3 regions of the Paenibacillus sp. fava2 genome follow, and region 2 is predicted to be linked to each of the others. Evidence: predicted binding sites of a transcription regulator. Region 2 holds the regulator's gene; each other region holds the start of a gene.
The links. The regulator LexA, encoded in region 2, represses DNA repair genes until DNA is damaged. The targets are predictions, from matches to a motif close to CGAACATATGTTCG.

Region 1 (2,267 bases), 1.4 Mb from region 2:
CCATCTGCGCCCATAGCTGCGTTCCAGATGAGCAAGGACGGGACTGTCTTCAAACCGCGGCGGCACAGGAGGAGCAAGCAGCTCATCCCAGACCTCAAGCCCCGCCTCTTCCGCCATTCCGCGCAGCTTGATATAAGTAACAGCCGGCGGATGAAAGAGCTCCAGCTCATGCGGCTGAAGCCCCGGCGGATAAATGTTGTCCAGGGTCAGTGCCACCGTTACCCTCGAGGCATGCAGCATAATCTCGCGCAGCACCATGAATTCCTGGGGAGTAAAGCCGTGGAAGCCGTCAACCCAGACTTCGGCGCCTCGTATATAGGAAGAATCGGGAATATGGGCGGCCAGCTCGGCCAGCCGGTCCTCTTCATCGATATATAATCCCGACATTGACTGCTCCAGGTCGCTGAATACAAGCTGCAGATCATCCAGCTTCCCGGCCAGAATCGGGCTGCCCGAAGAGTCCCGCATTCTGGACAGCTGCTCCTCCAAATCATTTGTCCCGATGCAGCAGCGCTTCAGCTCAGTATGCAGGCTGCTCAGCCGTTCAACGAAGCCGGGCCGGTCACCAGAGGCGCCGAACAGCTTCAGCTCATCCTTGCGGCGGCTGATAATTTTGTAGAGCAGCATTTTCTTGCCTTCCTCGCTGATCGGAAGCCCCGCGCTGCCTCCCGTCTCCTGCTTCACCCGGTAAGCCAGCCGGGAGAAGCTGAGCGTCTGGGCCCTGATGCTGCCCTTGGCTTTTGCCGTACTCAGCAGCCCCCGTTCCGCACTGAACGAGCCTTGCTCCGGCACAAGCACAATCAGCGGTGCGCCCAGCGGCGCTGATTCCAGCCGGGAGGAGACTTCCTCCCAAATTTTCGTAGTTTTGCCGCTGCCCGAGCGGCCTAGCAAAAAGTTCACCGTCATTGCAGTAGACTCCTTCCGTGGTGCAGATGGGGTGCGTAAACCCCGGCACCCTTGTTTCATTCGTCCCAACATTATAGCATATCTGCAAATCTCTTAATAGAACGTACGTTTGCCATTGTTTTCAAATCTCAATATTTACCTGTAAGGAACGCAAAGAAAACAGCCGCAATACCTGCGGCTGTCTCCTTGTTTTGACATCATCCAAACTGCTCTATTTTTTTTGCAGCAGCACTTTAAGCCACTCCTGCGCCTCGGCTTCTCCGGAGAATACATTGCCCGGGCAGCCATATACTTTTTTGGTGGACAGGGCCGTTACCGGTTTATACAAGGCAAGCAGCTTGGAACTGGCGGTTACAACAGCGATTCCGCCGCAGCTGCGGGCAATCTGCTCCTTATGCGATTTGCACCAGTCCATGTACAGCTTCGTAACCTCGCGGTCCGGCCGTTCCCCGCGCTCCCCCTTCTGGATCATGATCAGCCCGAATGCCGAACCATCCGCAAGCAGCTTCTCCCAATAAGCGATATAATCGTTCACCGTATCCCGGTCGAATTGCTCTCCCATATGAATCGTAACCAGCGGCCATTTGGATTCATCTGCAGAAATTGCCATTATGTCGTCCTCCTTACTTAATCAAGATGAAATCCGGAACCCGGCCGTGTTCTGCTGCAGCCTCCACAGCCGGGCATACAGCCCGTCTGCAGCCAGCAGCTCCTTATGTGTGCCCTGCTGCGCGACCTGTCCGTTCTCCAGCACGATGATATTATCCGCACCGCGGATCGTCTTCAGGCGGTGGGCAATGACAATCACTGTCCGCCCTGCAATCAGCGAATCAATCGCCTTCTGGATTTCCGCTTCATTCTGCGGATCAAGCGAAGCCGTCGCCTCATCCAGCAGGACGATCGGCGCATCCTTCAGAATCGCCCGGGCGATCGACAGGCGCTGCTTTTCCCCGCCGGAAAGCGTGCTGCCTCCCTCGCCGACCGGCGTATCATAGCCCTGCGGCAGCCTGCTGATGAAATCGTGGCAGCGCGCCGTTGTGGCAGCCCGGATAATCTCTTCCCGTGATGCGCCAGGCCGTCCGAACGCGATATTGTTGCCAATCGTGTCCTGGAACAGGTATACGTCCTGGAATACAACCGACACCGCCTTCAGCAGATGCTCGGGGTCGATCCCGCTCAGCTTGCAGCCGCCCAGATATACGTCACCCTGATCAGGATCGTAAAACCTGGAAATCAGACGCAGAACTGTACTCTTCCCGCTGCCGGACGGCCCGACAATAGCAGTAAGAGACCCTTGCGGCAGGACAAAGCTCAAATTGTTCAGCACCCTCGTCTCCCCGTAGCCAAAAGAGACATTTTTA
Region 2 (2,267 bases):
GTCCTCATGTCAGACGGTTTATGTGCAAGCGCAATGCTCCAGAGGGAGTCGCCGCGTTCCACTACCACACGTTCAGCCGGCATCACTGAGGATACTGATCCTGCAAATACATTACCTACCACTGTGAAGCCGGAGACCGCCAGCATCAGGATCATGGCAAGCTTCACCAGCTGGCCTCTGCGGAACAGGCTCATTAATGTACCGAACAGGGTTGCTGCTGACTTCTTCATACGGATTACATATTCTAAAACAGAATCATCTCCGGCAGATTGAACCTCACGGGTCTCATCGTAGATGCTGCGGTAAGTACTGTACTTTAACAAAATCATCGACCTCCAAACACGTGTTCTTAAATTTGAGATTAATATAACACGAACATGTGTTTTGATCAATAGATTTTTTCGAACAATTGTTCCCCTTGTTTTCCGGCTCTATTCTACCTCTTCTGACAGCATCATCCAAATGTTATTATGAAATAGTTAGAACTTATGTTTGTACGAACGGAAGTTCTATGTTATAATTTTCCCAAACATACTATATGGGGTTGATTCCAATGTCAAAGATTTCGAGTCGTCAGCTGGCGATCCTGGAATTCATACGTAACGAAGTCCGCAGCAAGGGTTATCCTCCGTCTGTCCGGGAAATCGGGGAAGCTGTCGGTCTTGCCTCCAGTTCCACCGTGCATGGTCATCTGGACCGTCTAGAGAAGAAGGGTCTGATCCGCCGTGACCCTACGAAGCCTCGCGCTATAGAACTGCTTGGCCAGGAAGATTCAGAGAATGTACATCAGTTCGTACAGACGGTTACCCGTATTCCTGTTGTTGGTAAAGTCACCGCCGGGGTGCCGATTACCGCTACCGAGAATATTGAGGATTACTTCCCGCTGCCTACCCATTATGTCGGTGACAACAAGGTCTTCATGCTCTCCGTGCTCGGAGACAGCATGGTTGAGGCCGGAATTATGGATGGCGACTATGTTATTGTCCGCCAGCAGCAGACAGCAGATAACGGTGATATCGTTGTAGCAATGACTGAAGAAGACGAAGCTACTGTCAAGACCTTCTATAAAGAACGTGATCATATCCGCCTGCAGCCGGAGAACCCGGCTTACGAACCTCTCCGCTTGAACCGGGTTACCATCCTTGGCAGAGTCATTGGACTTTTCCGTGATATCCATTAATTAATCCTCCCGAGGCTGTTGCGCATCCATTGTGCAGCAGCCTTTTTTCTGTCCTGAAATTCAAGTTCACGGGTCCGGTATTCCGCACATATTCTGATTGCAGAAGGAGTGCTGATGACAATGCCCAATTACCGGATTATTGTTGACCTGTCGCAGCGTATGCTGTATCTGCTGGATAATAACATTGTGACCCGCGGCTTCCCTGTAGGAATCGGTACGATGCTGACAGCTTCACCCGAAGGCGAATATACCATTATTAACAAGCAGCCCAATCCCGGCGGGCCGTTCGGCGTCTTTTGGATGGGCCTGTCCAAACCCCATTACGGCATCCACGGAACCAATAACCCTGCCTCGATCGGCCATATGGTCTCACACGGCTGCATCCGGATGTATAACGAAGATGTTCTTGCTTTGTCACGCATCGTTCCTATCGGCACACGGGTCACCATCAGGGAGTAGGAGACGCAGATTCCGCCTATAATGCAGAAAAGACACCTCCGCGGAGCGGGGTGTCCTTTCTGCATGCTTTATCCTTCTGTACCTGCCATTCTCTACAGTACACTGCGCAACAATCTGATTGCGATACGGTTCAAGCGGAGGGCTTCCCGGATAGACGCCCGCGCTGCCAGCAATTCACGTCTGGCCCGGCTCGGATTCGGCAATCTGCGCAGATTTTCATTAATTTCTTCAAGCCGCTCCAGAAGAATGGCCCGCTGTGCCAGCAGAGCACGAATTGCTCTGCGGATTCTTAACCGATCTCTTTCTGCCATATTAACACCTCTTTTACGTTTTATAGTATAAGAGATGCCGAGATGGCTCTTCCGGCCTGTGTGATCAGGCAGTTGTTATTTTTCGGGTATACGCACACGGAATTCAAAATCTTTGCGTCTGTAAGTCATCCCGCCCAGCTCTATGTATTCCGGTGTCCATTTTTGCAGCGGACCTGCACAGTCAGCAAAGACCGGCGGTTTACCCTCCCGCAGCTGCAATACATATATATCTGCCTCTGCAAGCGCTGCTGCAAATAAATCAGCATCACATAACAGCACCTTGTAAGTCGTGTTCAATCCGCTTCCCCCTTGTAGTC
Region 3 (2,267 bases), 3.3 Mb from region 2:
CCGGTCAGGGCGGTCAGCCTGCGGGCGCTGGCCGCAGAGCATGAGGCAGAGCAAGACGCTGCCGGTGGTGAGCAGCCGGCCGGCAGACGGCGGACGGGCGAGCAGCTGACTCCAGGCGGACAGCCGCTAGCGGGCGGGCAGTCCCAAGGCGGACTGCCCCGGAGCGCCCCGGACCGGAGTGAACTGCTTCGGAGCGGATCGCCCGCTTCCGGCGAATCCGCAGCGGCAAGGGTTTGCCTCCGCGTCCCTGACGGACGCTTCATCAACATCACCGCCAGCAGGCTGGACGGCCCATCCGGTCTTGTCCAGCTCGCCGTTTCCTTCACAGCGGCCAAGGCTGGCGACCTGCTGCCTATGACTACCGAAGCCTTTGGCTTCACGGAACGGGAAAAAGAAATCGTCCATCATCTGTCCGGGGGACACTCAACCAAGGAGCTGGCCCAGCTCCTTCACATCTCTGCCTACACCGTACAGGATCATCTGAAATCAATCTTCAGCAAGGCCGGGGTAAGCAGCCGCCGGGAGCTCATCTGGCTGCTCTACTCCAGGTATCAGTAATCCGCTTGACCTGCTGCACAGCAAAAAGGACGCCCTCAAGCCAGTCATAAGACGGCTGCTTGGGGCGCCCTTTTTTATTCTAATAAGGTTAAGGCCCTTCTTTACCCTTTCTCCTGCCCGGCTACAGACAAAAATGCAAAAAAAGAAACCCCTCTTTGGCAACCCGGAAGCCGGCCAGTCTGCCGCCAGTCTTTCGTAAGGAGAGGTTTACTTGCCGATGATTCTTAATAAGTTCGTTTATCCGCCTTGCACAGGGTTTATTTTCGCCTGGTCGTTTTCATCATCCGGTTATACATAATCAGTGCAGCAATAACCATCCCGATCATAGCGATACTGCTGGCCGACTCCTCTGACATGCCGAACAGCAGACAGATTGTGGTTACCAGCGACCTCGTCACCAGGACAACCAGAATCAGCATGATCGGCCGCCAAATATTATATTTCCTCATTCCCGCACCACTCCCATTCTAATTTTGGCAAAGCTCTTTCTATCTCTGTTAGTTGCTATTATAGCATAAGCAGGAATGCGGTTACATTTCTGTGCGTCCCCCATCTAATAAAACTTCCTTCCCCTCTCCGGTCATGAACAATAAAAGCTCCCTTTTACGGCAAAAATACCCGCATAGAACTCCTTCAGCCACCTTGATAACAGGTATTTTTTTGAATTTTGACAGGAACATTTGTTCGGTATATAATTTTGCTAATGAGGAGTGTGTAACGATGGATATGATGGAGAAGCTAGAAATTTTGACAGAATCGGCCAAATATGATGTCGCCTGCACCTCAAGCGGTTCACAGCGCTCCGGCCAGGCCGGAAGCCTGGGCAACGCGGTCAGCTTTGGAATCTGCCACAGCTTTGCCGCAGACGGACGCTGCATTTCGCTGCTCAAGGTGCTGATGACCAACGGCTGCATCTATGACTGTGCTTATTGCATCAACCGCAAGTCCAATCCGGTACGCCGGGCTGCATTTACCCCGCAGGAGATTGCTGACATTACGATGCAATTTTACCGCCGTAACTATATAGAGGGGCTGTTCCTCAGCTCCGGCATTATGCGCAGTCCCGATTATACAACCGAGCAGCTGATTGCCGCCCTTGAGCTGCTGCGCAACGAATATCACTTCCGCGGCTACATTCATGTAAAAGCCATTCCCGGCGCAGACGACGCCCTGCTGTCCCGGCTGGGGATGCTGGCTGACCGGATGAGCGTCAATATCGAGCTGCCCTCCCAGGACAGCCTGCGCAAGCTGGCTCCGGACAAGAGCAAGCAGTCCATTTTGCAGCCGATGGGCCTAATTACGAACAAGATTACCGAGAACAGCACGGAACTCGTTAAATATAAGCATGCGCCCCGCTTCGCACCGGCGGGACAGAGCACCCAGATGATCGTCGGCGCCACGCCGGATACCGACTACCAGATTTTGAACCTCACAGAGGGATTGTATAAGAAATATAAGCTCAAGCGGATTTTTTACTCTGCTTATACTCCGGTAGTCGAAGACTCGCTCCTGCCCTCGCTGGATACCAAGCCGCCATTGCTGCGCGAGCACCGGCTGTATCAGGCGGACTGGCTGCTGCGCTTCTACGGCTTTGAGGCCAAGGAGCTGCTCGACGAGGCAGCGCCCAACTTCAACCCGCTGCTTGATCCGAAATGCAGCTGGGCCATCAATCACCGGGAGCAGTTCCCGGTGGAAGTGAACCGCGCACC

Region 1: addB (helicase-exonuclease AddAB subunit AddB) is a predicted target of LexA. The motif match lies at 1,005-1,018, and genes of this name have one in related genera.
Region 3: AC4G46_RS01025 (putative DNA modification/repair radical SAM protein) is a predicted target of LexA. The motif match lies at 1,232-1,245, and genes of this name have one in related genera.

Annotation. Positions count from the first base shown of each region.
Region 1 covers NZ_CM177755.1:5,575,036-5,577,302, forward strand. Annotated here, with positions in the region: gene addB (helicase-exonuclease AddAB subunit AddB) at 1-906, opposite strand, end outside; gene AC4G46_RS24565 (hypothetical protein) at 1,118-1,516, opposite strand; gene AC4G46_RS24570 (ABC transporter ATP-binding protein) at 1,538-2,267, opposite strand, start outside.
Region 2 covers NZ_CM177755.1:4,209,619-4,211,885, forward strand. Annotated here, with positions in the region: gene AC4G46_RS18230 (LysM peptidoglycan-binding domain-containing protein) at 1-323, opposite strand, end outside; gene lexA (transcriptional repressor LexA) at 554-1,180, shown strand; gene AC4G46_RS18240 (L,D-transpeptidase) at 1,301-1,639, shown strand; gene AC4G46_RS18245 (hypothetical protein) at 1,732-1,950, opposite strand; gene AC4G46_RS18250 (hypothetical protein) at 2,026-2,247, opposite strand.
Region 3 covers NZ_CM177755.1:210,841-213,107, reverse strand. Annotated here, with positions in the region: gene AC4G46_RS01035 (helix-turn-helix transcriptional regulator) at 1-558, shown strand, start outside; gene AC4G46_RS01030 (hypothetical protein) at 816-1,007, opposite strand; gene AC4G46_RS01025 (putative DNA modification/repair radical SAM protein) at 1,279-2,267, shown strand, end outside.